2 regions of the Ensifer sp. genome follow, and region 1 is predicted to be linked to the other one. Evidence: predicted binding sites of a transcription regulator. Region 1 holds the regulator's gene; the other holds the start of a gene.
What was found. Region 1 encodes LexA, which represses DNA repair genes until DNA is damaged. Its sites were predicted from a motif close to TGTTCNNNNTGTGTTCNG; they were not measured.

Region 1 (8,286 bases):
GCATCGTTGGCAAGCTGAACGGCCATGCCCTGCAGCAGATCGGCCACGCGGATGCGTGACTTCAGCGCCGCAAACATCGTCGATGTGCCGGAGGGCGCGCCACCGGTGCGCCACGCATGCTCGGAAACGTCGTAGACGGTTTCAGCCGAGATTTCGCCCTTTGCGATGGCTTCGGCCACCACTTCCATCGTCATCAATTTGGCAAGCGAGGCGGGCGGGACAGGATCGTTTTCGGCGCGGGAAAACAGGACGGTGCCGGTTTCGGCGTCCACCAGCAGGATCTGCTTGGCCTTGGTATCGAAGGCCACAGGCGGCGTCTGGGCAGCGGCCGTTCCCGCCAGCAACGCCGCCAATCCAAAGGCGACCGAAAGCAACTTCAAGCGCATGGGAAACTCCGGTTTCCCATTGGGCATAGCAGCGTCGTCAGAATGGTACAACGCTCCGGGCTACCTGATCGAACCCGCTCGGCCCTGCCGCTTCGCATGCGCGACGATCGCGTCGGGGGTCAGCGGATTGGTCTCGACCATGATCGCCTCGAACGGCGAAGCCTTGTCGCTTACCCGCACCTCCACATAGGCGGCCGCATAGGCCATGTTGCCGTCCGGCATCGGGATGTATTCCGGACGCTCGCGCGGGATCGGTCCGATCTCCGGCAGCATCACGAATTCCTCCAGCGACTGCGGCGTGGCAAACTGCGGAACGGGCGCCGCAAGGGCCGTCACCGGACCACTGGTATCGAGCGAGGCTTTGGCCGGAATGGTGAGCGTGCCGAGCTGGTTTCGCATCGGCTCGTTGGAGGCGACCATCACACCGGTCGCGATCTGGCCTTCAGGCATGACACCCGGGCTGCGATCGCCCTTCGTGACGTAGGACGCCATCAGGTAGGGCATGTCGTTTCCTTCGAGCGGCGCCCGGCCGACATATTGTACCCGAACCTTGGCGCTGCCCTTCCGCTTGATATCGAGCAGATCTGCCGTTTTCGAGGATACGTCGATGATGCGACCGAACTCGTAAGGACCGCGATCGTTGACGCGGACGATGACGGACGTGCCGTTCTCCGTATTGGTGACGCGGGCATAGCTTGGCAGCGGGAACGTCGGATGCGCGGCAGACAGATGATATTTGTCGTAGACTTCGCCGTTGGCTGTCAGGCGCCCGTGGAATGCTGCGCCATACCAGGACGCCATGCCGCTTTTGTTATAGCCGAAATCTTCCTTCGGCTGATACCACTTGCCCTTGACCTGGTAGGCCTTGCCGACCTGAAACCGGCCGCCGCCCTTCGGGATATTCTTGCCCGTGGCGACACGGGGGCTGGCCTTCACGCCATAAACCGACTCGGGAAAGTATTCTTTGCTTCTCGGCTTGCTCTTGCTGACACTGGACGTCGACCCGCAAGCCGCAAGCGCTGCGCAAAACACGGGAACCGCCGCAAGGCGCAATCCCCTCATCAGATATGCCGCATTTTTACTGGATGTCATCTGTCCCACAACATCAATCGAACAAGCCGTACTCGAAACCTCCCGCTCTTGCCCCAGCGGAAATCTCGGCGTCCCGAAACGGAACAGTCGATTAAACATGACAGCAACAAGGCAAAATTGCGAACCGACACACAGCCGCCCACCCGAAATCTCCAGTTATGGTTTACGAATGGTTAGCGAGGCCGGATCCCTGATCCGCGCAGGAAGAAAATCTTTCCGAGTGCATGTTAAATCTTGCAAAGCGGCAAGGCTTCGCGCAATAACGCCCTGCCCGGAGGAGTGGCCGAGCGGTTTAAGGCACCGGTCTTGAAAACCGGCGTGCGTGAAAGCGTACCGTGGGTTCGAATCCCACCTCCTCCGCCATCACCTGTTTCATTTTCTGCCATTGAGTTCGTTCGTCGCCCAATTGCCCTGACGCGGCGACGGCTGGAGCATAGCCGTTTTGGAAGCCACGCCCTGCGGCGCGGCAACAGATGCGTGTGCATTGCTGAGGCAGCACGTCGGTCGGCTTGCCATGTCAGGTGATTTGAGGGAAAGTCTGATTCCGGCCCATCGAGGCCTGGGCAATCTCCCAAAACTGGAGAAAACCATGCCTCTTAAATACCTGACAACTGCCGCTTTTTTTGCTGTTCTCGCGCTGTCTGGCTGCGCAAGCACCGGCGACGCCAACACCACCTATGCTCAATGGCAGGGTCCAAATCCGGTTCCTGATCCGTCGGCGTCAAGCCCCGGTGGCTTCCGCCTCAGCTACTGAGTTGCGATAGGCGCTTGGCGCCCCACCGGGTGCCGTCGCGACCGCTGTCGGGCGGTCGCAATTCCGTTTCGGGCTGAGAAAACCTCTGCATCCTTCGACGACACACGCGGGCCAATTCACCGCCCCCCTGATCTCTCCATGCACTCCGCCAGACCTCCATCGGTCGAGAGCGACGTTGGCCGTGGGCGTGGCACAGTCAGTCGCATCCGGCGAAATCGCCGCGGCACGCCTTGAATCCGAAACCGGCTGCTCCCACTTCATTAGAATTGATTGAAATACAGCCATCAACCAGTCAAGGAACTGAGCGATGCCAACCTTCATCATAGAACGTGACGTACCTGGCGCCGACAAGCTCACCCAGGACGATCTCTGCGCGCTGTCGGCCAAGTCCAACGCTGTCGTCGCAGATCTTGGCGTGCCTTATACGTGGATCACCAGTTACGTGGCCGGCGACAAGATCTATTGCGTTCACGAAGCACCGAGCGCCGACGTCATTCGCGAGCACGCCGAACGCGGCGGATTTCCCGCCAACAGGATCACAGAGGTTGCCGCCGTTATCGGCCCCTCCACCGCATCGCCACGGCGCGGCGGAAACTGAAGAAGACAACGGCATCGCCGCCCGACCTGTCATGACGACGCATCGCGTCTCAATAGCCATCATTCCACCTGCGCCGTCATTGACTTAAGCGCGTATCGATGCAGGCTGAGCTACCGGTCATTCGGAGCCCAGGAGGGCCCCCGGCACGCGTTTCCAAGGAGACGAACATGGCAAAAGGTCAAGTCCGCAGCAACCGCGAGGTTCGAAAGCCCAAAAAGGACAAAGCCGTCAAAACGACCGTTGCAACCGAAGGCTCGCAGGTCAAACTTGCCGGCAGCAGTTTCCCGGCCGGCAAGAAGGACAAGAAGTAAAATCGCACCCGGTCATCTCTGCGCCAGACGCGCATGAGACATCTTCGCTGGCTGTCGACCGCCCCATCCGTGCGTCTTTGCTGAATTGCGGGACGACACGGTCGGCGCAACAGTCTGGCGAGCGTTGCGAGCCTAAACGCATCGCTCGCCCAAGCTGCGCGAGGGGCAAGCGGCCTGCGCCGATCACGCTTCGTGCGCTTGCCCCCACCGGAACAATCGCAGCACGGCATCGCAGACCGGTCCGTTCGTCGCGAGGAAATGTGCTCTGAATGCCACAACTCGAAGCGCCGTTATCGACCTTCTCAAAGAACTGTTGAACACGCCTGGCTGCGCGGCATGCTTGCTGGACTTCGGAACGAAAGCGCGGTTCACATCGTTAACCAATCTACCGGCTTCACTCCTCATCTTTCGGACGTTCATCGTGCTCGCAGCCTTGCTCATTGCTTCGATTATCGCATCGCCAAACATCGCCCTCAGTGCAGCGACGGTCGATGACCTGCAGGCCGATTTCGAATCTGCAGTCCCTTGCCAGCAGATCGATGGTCGCAACGTCTGGAAGGGTGCGATCGCCTACTACATCCAGTCCTTCGTCTTCGAGGGGGACACACCCGTGGCGACTGATGCCGCGGACGCCGTGTTGCCACAGGACAATTCAGCTGAAACCGTCAAGGAATTCGAAGACGCCTGCTCTGCCACGCGACCGGCCTGAGGCACGCGACTTTCATCGCGTGGCGAGCGTGCCGACGAACTTACGTCCAGATCCCCCCGTCGGCGTCGGTACAGCCATGGGGCGGAATCACCGTGCCACAGGCCAACTTTGGCCGCGCGCCACCCACTGATCGATCAGGCACCGAATCGCTGCACTCCAGACGATGCCAACCGCGTCGAACGGTCTTCCGACGGTATCGACATATTGGTATCAACCGAAACCGGGGCCCACTATCGCAGCGACCACGTTCACGATCGGCGACAGGACCCGAATCAATTCCTGCATCGCAACCTTACTCCGTGCGCCGCGGCCCGTGGCAGCACAGAGCCTCGCGATCGCCGGCTCCAGCCAATTCCGCGTCGACAGCCGCAGCATTCACCAAATTTTAGGCACTTGCGGAACACATATGGAACAGATAGTGTCTGTTCTTGATTTGTTTCACGCTTCTGGAGCGACTGGCCATGCTGACCCGCAAGCAACAGGAATTGCTTCTCTTCATCCACGAACGAATGAGGGAGTCCGGTGTACCGCCATCCTTCGACGAGATGAAGGATGCTTTGGACCTGGCATCCAAGTCGGGCATTCACCGGCTGATCACGGCGCTCGAAGAGCGCGGCTTCATCCGACGGCTGCCGAACCGCGCACGCGCACTTGAGGTCATCAAGCTGCCTGAAGCCTATGCGGCGAACACACAGCCCCGTCGCGGCTTTTCGCCGAGCGTCATCGAAGGCAGCCTCGGCAAGCCCCCCGCCCCAGCTCCGGCTAAGGCACCACCCGTTGCCGACAACAGCTCGGTGTCGGTGCCGGTCATGGGTCGCATCGCCGCCGGCGTGCCGATCTCGGCCATACAGAACAACACCCACGACATCTCCGTTCCGCTCGACATGATCGGTACCGGCGATCACTACGCTCTCGAGGTAAAGGGCGATTCGATGATCGAGGCAGGGATCTTCGACGGCGATACCGTGATCATTCGCAACGCGACGACTGCCAACCCCGGTGACATCATCGTTGCCCTCGTCGACGACGAGGAAGCGACCTTGAAGCGCTTTCGTCGCAAGGGCGCGTCGATTGCGCTGGAGGCCGCAAATCCGGCCTACGAGACACGAATTTTTGGACCCGACCGCGTCAAGATACAGGGCAAGCTGGTCGGCTTGATCCGCCGCTACCATTAGGCCCGAATGGCGCTTTGCGCCGTCATCGCCACCGTTCTCCCGAATGCGAACGTCTCGCCACCCCTGGGGTAGCGAGACGCCGGATATCCATCCGAGCGCTTGCGCGCTTGCGGATTCTTATTCGTGGATGGAGTACTCGCCGAGCTCGCAGAGGTCCTGCGTGTCTTCGGTCGTGTCGAGACCCGAACCTTCCTCGAACTCGAAGCGCATGTCGTACTTACAGACGTCGCGTCCGTCGGCGATGGTAATTTCCATGCTCTCGCCGGGATTGAGCACTTGCCGTCCAAAGACATCGTCCTCCCACTGGTCGACGCCAACAGGCGATGTGTAGAAGTTCGTCAAAACAGCCTTCGTCTTGTTCTTGAGCTGAAAGACGAGATCCTCGGCGCTTGCAGCGCTCGTCGTTGCAGCAAGAAGAGCAAGTGCGGTCAGGGCGATCTTACATTTCATTTTATGTCATTTCCTCCATTGTCGGCTTTGTTTGACACCACCTATACGGGTCGCATCGACGGAATATTCATTCCCGTTACCGTCTAGAGACAATATTTTTTCCGGTGACAAGAGCTGCGTCACAACCATTTCCGGGTCGGTCATGTAACGGCAGCAACGGCGAACGGCGACAAGTCGCACGATGGCGTCCGGAAATGGTTTGATATTGATTTTACTCAATTTAAACTTTGGTTGGCGACGTGGCGAAGGCGACGCCTGTCACTTCCGAAAACGGCGCGTCGAGCGGCCCGACGTCACGGAACCAGTGGAAGCTTGCCATGCAGCGATCAGCCGGCCTTCGCGGCGTTAGCAGCGAAAACCGCCTTCCATCCATCCTGGCCCGCAGACACTTCCTGACGTTCGTTTCCATGTCAGATGGCGGTTGATCGGTTCTGGGTCGTTCGTATCGCAGGACAGCCGCGACACGTCGCACACTGCCGCCTCGGCCTTTGCCCGGCCTCAATCGACGGACGTGCCGTTGCCTTTCGCCGTTCGCGGCCTAACTACCCCCTCCCATGCCCCATGAGAGGAACTGCTGAATGAACCGAAATGGCCTTTATCTCGTCATCGCCGCCCTTGCCGTGGCCGTCGTCGGGCTCGGCGTCTATGCCTATCGCGAAGAAACGAAACCGGCCGGTGTCGAAATCAAGATTGGCCAGGACGGGGTTTCCGTTCAGGAGAATTGAACCACGGCCTCAATTGACCGACAGGCGAGCGAGTGCGGGCATTCATTGCCGCATCGTGGCGCTTGCCACAATCGGTCCCGTTCGATGGAAGGTGGTCGCCCGCAGTCGAGCGACCTTCTACGCCCGACAGTCGCGATGCCGATCCGGTTCGCGACGGCATACGGTTGGAAATGCGCGCGACCGTTCATTGCGGGCGGCTTATTGGCCGTTGCACGCGAATGCGCTTGAGCATGCCTCATGGCATGCCCTATGGAAGACGAACAATTAGACACAATTTCAGATGGATGAGACCATGAACCTCGACATTCAGGCGCTTGATGGCGCCTGCCACTGCAAGACGGTCCGGTTCAATGTGAAGCTGAAGGACGGCCTGCGCACCGCCCGCCGGTGCACCTGCTCCTATTGCGAGTTGAAGGGTGCCGTCGTGGTTTCGGCCGCCAAGGATGGCGTAACTGTGCTTTCCGGCGAGGACGCCCTCACCAAGTATCAGTTCAACACCCATGCCGCAGAGCACTATTTTTGCTCGAAATGCGGCATCTACACCTTTCACAAGCCGCGCTCGAACCCGGATTTCTACGGCGTGAACGCCGCATGTCTCGAAGGCATTAGCCCATTCGATTTCACCGAATTGCCCGTCAACGACGGCATCAACCACCCGATGGACACCAAGGGCTCTACTGGCCCGAGGCTCGCAGGCACACTGCGTTTCACGCCGGCAGAGTGACTGGAAAGCCTGTCAAGGATTCGACAGGCGTCCATTGCGAAGGTCGACGAATGCCTTTCGGTCGCCCCACTGACCGTGCGCACCAAGGCGACCGCACGCGCAACGCATGTGGACGCCCGCAGATTTCAGCTTGCCTTAATCCGAACGGCGGGCGAACGTCCTTTGACCTGCACTCTTTGAACTGGCTTTAGAAATCGATGAACGACAAAGTCTATGAAACGCTGACCGGAATGTACTTCACGGTCGACGACCCGGATGGAAGCTACGGCACGGGCCAGGTCATTCGCCTCGCTGCCGAAGGGATCTATTTCATCCGCTTTGACGGCAACGAGGTGACGCTGCCCCTGGAACTCGTTTCCATCGGAGAGATGCTGCAAACGACCGATGAAGAGTACAAGCTCTGGCGGTTCTTCGACACGATCGAGGAACGGGACAAGTGGATCGAATGGCTGGATGCACCATCGAAGCCACGGGTCATCTCACTCGTGCGACCGACAAAGTAGCAGCCTGCACTGGCCCCTGCCGAGCCGACTGTTGCTTCGGCCCGTATCGCGCAGTCCAGCGTCCCCAGCATGAGCCTGCCTTGATGTTCAAGGCCGCGATACAAAAACAGATGGGAGACAAATCTCCCATCTCGACAACCTTATCGTGTTCTTATTATTTATTCCCGCAATACGATAATCAGAAGATCAAGCGGCTGGCGGCCTGTCACCGGCTTTTGGGTTGCATAGATGAAGCAAGCAAGATTGACGGGCGGATATCTACGATCATCGGCTGGAGGGCCGCCGTCCTTCCGCGGGAGGTAAATTGGTCCGACTTGCCGCACGAACCACCCTTCCGCATTTAAAATTACCGCTCAGCCGACCTGAAGACGAATGACGTATCTGACAGAAGGACGATTTCGCCACCTTCGCCAAGCTGATGAAGGCGCTCGCGTTCAATATTGCTGCTCTGTGCGTGGCTGCAGCGATCGGAGCGGTCGCACTGTCTCAGATCGCGTACATGCACGAGATCCCGGTCGGTTAGCTGCAGATTGCACCGCTGGTTCGCGCGACGATCGTCACGATCATCATAGCGGCAATCGCTCCCAGGACAGGATTCGGCGCGAAACTGCTGGCTTTCGGCGGCATTCACCTTCTCGAATTGGCGCTGTCCATGATGATGACTGCTGTCGCTGTCGAAATCCTCCAGACCTACTTTGATGGGGATCGGCAGGCGGCGGCGCCCTGGCTTCGTTTCGGAGCGATCACGCCATTCGTCAGCGGCCTGGCCGGTTATCTGATCTTGCGCCGGTTACGCCGTCCTGTCGCTCAGTGAAGGTCAGACGTCACCGTCTGGAGGCAACCGCTGGCAATCTGGTAG
Region 2 (8,286 bases), 940 kb from region 1:
GGAAGACAGCAAAAACAAACAGGCGTCCGTCAAGCCGCTCGTTGATCTGACGTCTCCCGACATGGAACGCGTCAACCAGCTCATCCTGTCGCGGGCCGGTTCCGACGTCCAGATGATTCCTGAGGTTGCCAACCACCTGATCTCGTCGGGCGGCAAGCGCCTGCGCCCGATGCTGACGCTCGCTTCGGCGGCGATGTTCGGCTACGAGGGCGATGCCCACGTCAAGCTCGCCACCAGCGTCGAGTTCATGCACACGGCCACGCTTCTGCATGACGACGTTGTCGACGAGAGCGACCTGCGGCGCGGCAAATCCACCGCACGCACGATCTGGGGCAACCAGGCAAGCGTGCTCGTCGGCGACTTCCTGCTCGGCCAGGCCTTCCGCATGATGGTCGATGTCGGTTCGCTCGATGCGCTCGACGTGCTGTCGACCGCAGCCTCGGTCATCGCCGAGGGCGAGGTGCTGCAGCTTTCCGTCGCCAAAAACATGGAAACGACCGAGGACGACTATCTGCAGGTCATCCGCGCCAAGACGGCAGCGCTCTTTGCCGCTGCTGCCGAAGTCGGCCCGATCGTCGCCCAGACCAGCAAATCCGATCGCAACGCGCTGAAATCCTACGGCATGAATCTCGGCCTCGCCTTCCAGCTCGTCGACGACGTGCTCGACTATGGCGGCTCGGCCAGTGAGCTCGGCAAGAATGTCGGCGACGATTTCCGCGAGGGCAAGATCACCCTGCCGGTGATCCTGTCCTATCGCCGGGGTACGCCGGAAGACCGCGCCTTCTGGCGCGAGGCGATCGAAGGTGGCGACAGCAGCGACGCCAACCTCGAAAAGGCGCTCGGCCTGATCAAGCGCTACGGCGGCCTGAGCGACACCATTGCCCGGGCGCAGCATTATGGCACGATCGCGCGTGATGCCTTGGCGCCGCTTCCGGTTTCGCCGTGGAAATCGGCACTCACCGAGGTCATCGACTTCTGCATCGACCGGGTCAGCTGACCCGGTACGGCTGCCCGGCCCGAACACCCAAGAGGAATTTCTTGCCGCATTGCGCCAAAAAAGCCATTCTGTTCCTCAAGAGTTGTGCCGGGCAATACGTGGCTGATTCCAAAACAACCCTCAGTCGTGCGCAAGGCCGAGAGATCGGCTATGAAAGGTTTGACATGCGGCAAAAGACGATCCTGCGCCTTCTCTCCGGCGCTGCACTGATGGCTTTTGCCACGGTCGGCAGCAGCTACCAGGCTTTCGCCGAGGAAAAGGCCGCCGTCGAAGAGACCGAACCTTTCGACATCACGTCCGTCAACACTTTTTCCGGCGCGTTTCTCGCTGCCCGCACAGCTGATACCGATCGTGATTTTGCGACCGCCAACGAACTCTATCGCATCGCCCTGCAATTCGAACCCGGCAACAACGACGTCAAGCAGCGGCTGATGATCACGCTGCTGATGGCCGGCAAGTTCGACGAAGGCGCCAAGATCGCCGAGCAGCTGAAATCGGACCCCGCCGTCGAGCGTATTACCACCGTGATCCGCGCGATCGAGGCGATCCGCAAGCGCGAGTATCGCAACGCGCAGAAGCTTTTGAACTACGAAGGCCCCAACGATCTCGACCGGCTGATGAACGGTCTTTTGTCCGCATGGGCCAAGTTTGGCCAGGGCAAGCCCAAGGAAGCGCTGGCGGAGGTCAATGGACTTGATGGACCGGACTGGTTCCGCGTGTTCAAGAACTACCATGCCGGCGCGATTGCCATCGCCTCCGGCGACAAGACCACGGCGCGCGCCAAGCTCAACGACGCGATCCTCGATCGCGAAGGCGGCGCCGCCGCACCCGACACCTTCATGCGGGCAGTCGAGGCGCTTGCCCGCTTCGAAGCACGGGAAAACAACAAGCAGAAGGCGCTCGACACGATCGCCGTCGGCGAGAACATGGTCAACAACTACACGCCGCTCGAAGCGCTCAGGAAAAGCATCGAAACCGGCGTGCCGCAGGAGCAGCAGGTCAAGACCGCATCGCAAGGGGCGGCGGCCGTGCTCTTTTCCATCGGTGGTGCGCTCAACCGCGAGGGCGCCGAAGACATCGTCTCGCTCTACCTGCAGACGGCCCGCCGTCTCGACCCTGACAGTGCAGATATCCTGGTGATGCTCGCCGGCATCGCCGAGAACCTGAAGAAGCCGAAGGAAGCGATCGAGCTTTACCAGAGCGTGCCCGAGGCCTCGCCGATGCGCCGCCTGTCGGAGTTGCAGCTCGGCCTCAGCCTTGCCTCCATCGGCAAGGTCGATGAAGCCAAGAAGCACCTGAAGGCGCTGATCGACGTCGACCCGAAGAATATCCGCAACTATCTCGCCTATGGCAGCGTGCTTTCCGACGCCAAGGACTACAAGGAGATGGGCGAACTCTACGACCGGGCGGTTGACCAGATCGGTCCCGTGCCGAAGCGCAGCGACTGGACCGTGTTCTTCCAGCGCGGCATCGCCTATGAGCGCCAGAAGCTGTGGGAGAAGGCCGAGCCGAACTTCCGCAAGGCGCTGGAACTCAACCCGGACCAGCCGCAGGTGCTGAACTATCTCGGCTATTCCTGGGTCGACATGAACATCAACCTGGAAGAAGGCCTCGACATGATCCGCAAGGCGGTCGAGCTGAAGCCGGATGATGGCTACATCGTCGATTCGCTCGGCTGGGCCTATTTCCGCATGAACCGCTTCGACGATGCGGTGGTCGAGCTTGAGAAAGCCGCCGAGCTGATGGCTGGCGATCCGACCATCAACGATCATCTCGGTGATGCGTACTGGCGCGTCGGCCGCAAGCTCGAAGCGGTGTTCCAGTGGACGCAGACGCTTGAGCTGAAGCCCGAGGAAGCCGAGATCCCGAAGATCAAGGTCAAGATCGAAAACGGGCTGCCGGCGCTGAAGGAAGTCGTGCCGGCCTCTGCCAACGCCAAGGAGACGGCGCCGAAGAAGGTGACCCCGGAAGCGCCCGCGCCGGACAAGAAATCCTGATCGCAGCATGCTTCAAGGCGGGATTGCGGGCTTTGCGCTGACACGGGCGGCGCCCGCCAAGATCAATCTGGCACTGCATGTCGTCGGCCAACGGGCCGACGGCCATCATCTCCTCGAAAGCCTTGTCACTTTTGCTGATCGCGGCGACCGGATCGGTCTCGTTCCATCGAGCGAGGACAGGTTTACCCTGTCCGGCCATTTCGCCGCCGAACTGTCGGCACCCGTTGACGATCAGAGCGGCAACCTGGTGCTCAAGGCACGCGACCTGCTGCGACAGGTGCTGTCGGCGCAGGGCGTCGAAACGACGCCAGTCCATATCCACCTCGAAAAGAACCTGCCGATCGCCTCCGGCATCGGTGGCGGGTCCGCCGATGCGGCGGCGACCCTGCGCGGGCTCATCGACCTTTGGGACCTTCGGATCGAGCCGGCATCGCTCGCCGCCCTCGCACTCAAGCTCGGTGCCGATGTGCCTATGTGCCTCGACGGCCGACCGCTTGTCGCCAGGGGGATCGGCGAAGAGATCACCCCCACGCCGGACCTTCCTTCCTTCCCGATCGTGCTGGTCAATCCGCGCGTCGCCGTGTCGACGCCGGTGATCTTTCGGATGCTGGAAAACAAGAGCAACCCGCCGCTTGTCGTTCCGGCAGTCCGTGGATCTACCGTGGACTGGCTGGCAGCCCTGGCCGGGATGCGCAACGATCTGGAGCCGCCCGCCCGCCAGTTGCAGCCTGTCATCGCCGACGTATCCGGGGCGCTGGCCGCAAGCGGAGCGGCTCTGGTGCGCATGTCCGGTTCGGGTGCCACCTGCTTTGGTCTGTTCGACAGCGACGAGCGCGCTTCGCGTGCAGCGCACGCGCTTTCTGCTGCGCATCCCGAATGGTACGTTCTTTCGGCAAGGACAAGAGGCAGAGCCAACAGATGACCGGAACCAAAGACGACCGCCCTTTCATTCCCGTCGGCATCGCCATCCTGACGGTCTCCGACACGCGCACGCTTGCCGACGACAAGTCCGGAGACACGCTGCAAGCCAGGGTGCTGGACACCGGCCACCGCCTCCAGGCGCGCGCCATCGTGCCCGATGACAGGAAAGCGATCCACGATCAGGTGGAAGCCTGGACGCTCGACGCCGCGATCGATGTGGTGATCACGACGGGCGGGACCGGCTTTACCGGCCGCGACGTCACGCCGGAGGCGCTGGAGCCGCTGTTCGAAAAGCGCATGGATGGCTTCTCCGAAGTTTTCCATCGGATTTCCTACGACAAGATCGGCACTTCGACGATCCAGTCGCGCGCGACCGGTGGCGTCGCCAACGCCACCTTCATCTTCGTCTTGCCGGGCTCGCCCGGCGCCTGCAGGGATGCATGGGACGGTATCCTCAGGCAGCAGCTCGACTACCGGCACATGCCGTGCAACTTCGTCGAGATCATGCCGCGCCTCTCCGAGCATTTGAAACGCGGCTGATCCTTACGGCAGCGACGCGACCGGCGACCGCCTGTTCCCTGGGGAACTGCCAGGCTGGCTGCTACCTGGTAAACCTTTTTTCGTCAGCTCGCATTGAAGGATCGCAAAGAGACCCGAGCAAGTCCTTCGACCGGAGCAAAGACGAGCCCATCGCTGATGTCCCCCAAGCGATGGGAACATAACCATACGACGCGCGGCTCGCCCGGTCGCTCGGACAGGTATTTGCTAACAAGGATATTTGGTAGCCGCCTGGAGGTGCCGTCCGCTGGACAGGCACCTTTTTTGTTGGCTGCAGCCCAATCTTCAGGCGCTCTGCCTGCTGTCGACGGCAACCCAGGCAGGGACGAGTTCGGTCGAAAGTTTTCGCACCGCGCGAATATTGGTCATCTCGCTCAGCTGCATTTTTCCGCGTGCAACGGCAAGCGCGTCGCCCTTGCGCAGCAGGAAGCCCGCCTCCAGAGGCTTGCCGCGCCGCGCCAGACGATGCAGCAACGGCTTGCGGTGCAGCCGCGACGGTGAAAAACGCGCCGGGCTCTTGTGCAGCGAGACATATTCGACGAGTTCGTCCACCCAGCGCCCGATCGGCCGGGCACCGGGCTCGAGCAGCATCAGCCACTCGCCGCGCGCAGAGCGCACGATCTCACCCAGATCCCAATCGACGCAGAAGCGGCACCCGGCCGCATCCGCCACATGCGCGGAACCGTCGCTCGAGCCGTGATCGAGGATGATGACGTCGCTGACCAGACCCTCCACGGCGCCAGCCACGAGCACCGACAGCGTCTGTGCCAGTTCCGTCTCGTTGTCGCGCGTTTCCATGATGATCGTCAGCATCGCTTTTCCTACCGCATTGCAGCGTAGATTGCTACAGCGACGTCAGCGCCCTTCCCTCTCCCCCCGATAACGCGCGCAATCGGTGTTTTCAGCTCCAGTGTTTTTGTTCTTGAATTGTTCCCTTAATCGCGATAGGAAAATAATCAGAACAAAACGGGATCAAAACTCCAGAGATCCCTCGGAGATTCCGATGAACGAGCTGTCTGAAATCAGGCAGGGGGCTCTAGCCCCCGCCAACACGGCAGAGGTCGCCGAAGCCATGATGAGCGGGAACGGTCTCAGGATCGATGTCGACCGGCGCCGTGGGCGCGGTGCCGGGCTCAATATATCCGGCCGCTTCGAACCGCAGGCGCGTGAAGCTTTCGATGATGGTTGGGAGAGCCTCGAAGACCTTCCGCCCTTCAAGACCGAAGTGCAGGTGGAAAAACCGCGTTCGGTGATCAGCCGCAACGATTCTCCCGATATTTCATTCGATCGCTCGATCAACCCTTATCGCGGCTGCGAGCATGGATGCATCTATTGTTTTGCCCGTCCGACGCACGCCTTCATGGGGCTCTCGGCAGGCCTTGATTTCGAGGCGAAGCTCTTTGCCAAGCCCGACGCGCCGCGCCTCCTTGAGCGCGAGCTTGCCCGCTCGGACTACAAGGTACGGCCGATCGCGATCGGCACCAACACCGATCCCTATCAGCCGATCGAGAAGGAGTGGCGGATCATGCGCCAGATCCTCGAGGTGCTGCAGGCCGCCAACCATCCGGTCATGATCGTGACCAAGTCTGCGATGGTGACGCGCGACATCGATATCTTGGCGCCGATGGCGGAAAAAGGCCTTGCGCGGGTCGGCATTTCCGTGACGACGCTCGACCGGAAGCTGGCGCGCACCATGGAACCGCGCGCTTCGACCCCTTCCAAGCGCCTGGAAGCGATGAGTTCGCTCTCGCAAGCCGGCATCCCGACGGGCGTCCTGGTCTCGCCGATCATTCCGGCACTGAACGACCATGAGATCGAGAGGGTTCTGGAAGCGTCCCGCTCGGCAGGTGCTCAGGAGGCGACATATGTGCTGCTGCGCTTGCCGCTCGAAGTCAGCCCGCTCTTTCGCGACTGGCTGCTGCGGAACTATCCGGACCGCTATCGCCACGTGATGTCGCTGATCCGCTCGATGCGCGGCGGCAAGGACTACGACGCTGAGTTCGGCAAGCGGATGAAGGGAGCCGGCCCCTATGCCTGGCAGATTGGCCGACGGTTCGAGCTTGCCGCCAAACGCCTTGGGCTCAACCTCAACCGCCGGCAGTTGCGTGACGACATCTTCGTTCCGCCGCTCGGGACCGGAGTCCAGCTTTCGCTGCTTTAGGAGAGGTGTGAAGTGATTTTCCGCCCAGGGAGGCAAAGAGCAATGAGTTGGATTGCTTTTGCGCTTCCATTGGAACTGGAAACGCTCTGGTGGCATCGGGTTTTGCGTATGCCGCTGGACGCAGGACGTGTTGAGAGAGGGCGTGCAAGAACGTGACATGACGGGCGGACAGTGACTGTCTCGACCATCCCTCGGTCGTTGGACCGGACACCGGCAATTGCCGGTGCTGGCGCGATGGCCGGGTTCCTGGACCGACGGCTGCCACGATGTCGCCAGGCAGCGGCGCCAAACAATGCAGGTACAGGCCGTCATGGTCGTCGCCTGACGGCAAATCTGAATTCCGGCGTCTCCCTCGTGCCTCGGGACGGCGCTGGCATACCCCCCGACTGCTGCCGCACTCAGATCGGGGGACTTGAAGAGAATCGGTCGATCATGCGAGTTTCGCCGCATGTCACATCGCAGATCGACCGATTCTCCCCTTTTCCCGGAAATTGTCCTTGAGCCGGATTTCAGCTTCGAACTGGCGGCCCGCAAGGATGGGGCCTGGCCCGTCGCAGGTGCCGACGAAGCCGGACGCGGACCGCTTGCAGGCCCGGTCGTCGCTGCCGCTGTCATCCTCGACCCCGATGCCATCCCGCAGGGCCTGAATGACAGCAAGAAGCTGAGCGCCGCCTCGCGCGAAAAACTGTTCGACGAGATCCTGGCGACCGCCACCGTTTCCATCGCTTCGTCGTCCGCCGCAACCATCGATACCATCGACATTCGCAAGGCGAGCCTTGAGGCCATGCGCAAGGCCGTCGACGGCCTGTCTGTAACGCCGCGTTTCGTGCTGGTCGATGGCCGCGACGTACCACCCGGCCTTGGCTGCCACGCCAAGGCCGTGGTCAAGGGCGACGCCCGTTCGCTGTCGATCGCGGCCGCGTCAATCGTCGCCAAAGTGACGCGCGACCGGATGATGGAACGGGCCGACCTCGCGCATCCCGGATACGGCTTTGCCGTCCATGCCGGCTATTCGACCGTAGTGCACCGCAAGGCGATCGATGCCAAAGGCCCCTGCCCGCTGCATCGCATGAGCTTTCGCCCACTACGCAAGGATTGACGGGCGGCGTGCCACCGAATGGTGATGCGCGCCGTTGTCACCACTACGGCGGCAGTTTGCCGTCCGTGCCGGTTAGACAACCTTGGCGCATTGCGACGCGATCAACGCCTGAGGAAAGCTGGCCGCTGCCCCGCATGTGCTTCCATCGGCTGCAGAAGGATTGACGGGCGTCAGGCGACACCGTGCGCGCCGATATCGCCCGCCGCGGCGACGATTTGCCGTCCATGCCGGTGAGGTAAACCTGACGCATTGCGGGGCTATTAACACCAAAGGAACCCACCTGCCGCATCGCACGCCCTTTCGCCCACTGCGCAAGGATTAACGGGTAACAGGCGGCTCGCTACCGCATGATGCTGCGCGCCAAGTTCGCCTACCGCGGCAGCGATTGGCGCGCACTGCAGATACGCGACAGTGGCACATTGCACGGCGCTCGATGCCACGGGCTCTGCCATTAGCGCTGCATGAGCTTCCGGCCGCTGCGCAAGGATTGGCGGGCGACATCAGCAAAGCCGGGCCAGCGTCTCTCCCACCAATCGCCGCCGGACGCGAGCAC

Region 2: a site for LexA is predicted at 5,391-5,408, ahead of RTP54_RS03900 (PA0069 family radical SAM protein). Genes of this name have one in related genera too.

Annotation. Positions count from the first base shown of each region.
Region 1 covers NZ_DALZXU010000001.1:1,749,828-1,758,113, reverse strand. Annotated here, with positions in the region: gene RTP54_RS08610 (D-alanyl-D-alanine carboxypeptidase family protein) at 1-386, opposite strand, end outside; gene RTP54_RS08605 (septal ring lytic transglycosylase RlpA family protein) at 447-1,478, opposite strand; tRNA gene RTP54_RS08600 (tRNA-Ser) at 1,752-1,841, shown strand; gene RTP54_RS08595 (hypothetical protein) at 1,921-2,232, shown strand; gene RTP54_RS08590 (DUF4242 domain-containing protein) at 2,540-2,830, shown strand; gene RTP54_RS08585 (hypothetical protein) at 2,998-3,141, shown strand; gene RTP54_RS08580 (hypothetical protein) at 3,482-3,850, shown strand; gene lexA (transcriptional repressor LexA) at 4,312-5,025, shown strand; gene RTP54_RS08570 (hypothetical protein) at 5,143-5,475, opposite strand; gene RTP54_RS08565 (hypothetical protein) at 6,054-6,200, shown strand; gene RTP54_RS08560 (GFA family protein) at 6,493-6,924, shown strand; gene RTP54_RS08555 (hypothetical protein) at 7,122-7,427, shown strand; gene RTP54_RS08550 (hypothetical protein) at 8,080-8,241, shown strand.
Region 2 covers NZ_DALZXU010000001.1:809,514-817,799, reverse strand. Annotated here, with positions in the region: gene RTP54_RS03925 (polyprenyl synthetase family protein) at 1-997, shown strand, start outside; gene RTP54_RS03920 (tetratricopeptide repeat protein) at 1,162-2,994, shown strand; gene RTP54_RS03915 (4-(cytidine 5'-diphospho)-2-C-methyl-D-erythritol kinase) at 3,002-3,916, shown strand; gene moaB (molybdenum cofactor biosynthesis protein B) at 3,913-4,455, shown strand; gene RTP54_RS03905 (glycosyl transferase) at 4,759-5,286, opposite strand; gene RTP54_RS03900 (PA0069 family radical SAM protein) at 5,477-6,634, shown strand; gene RTP54_RS03895 (ribonuclease HII) at 7,083-7,733, shown strand.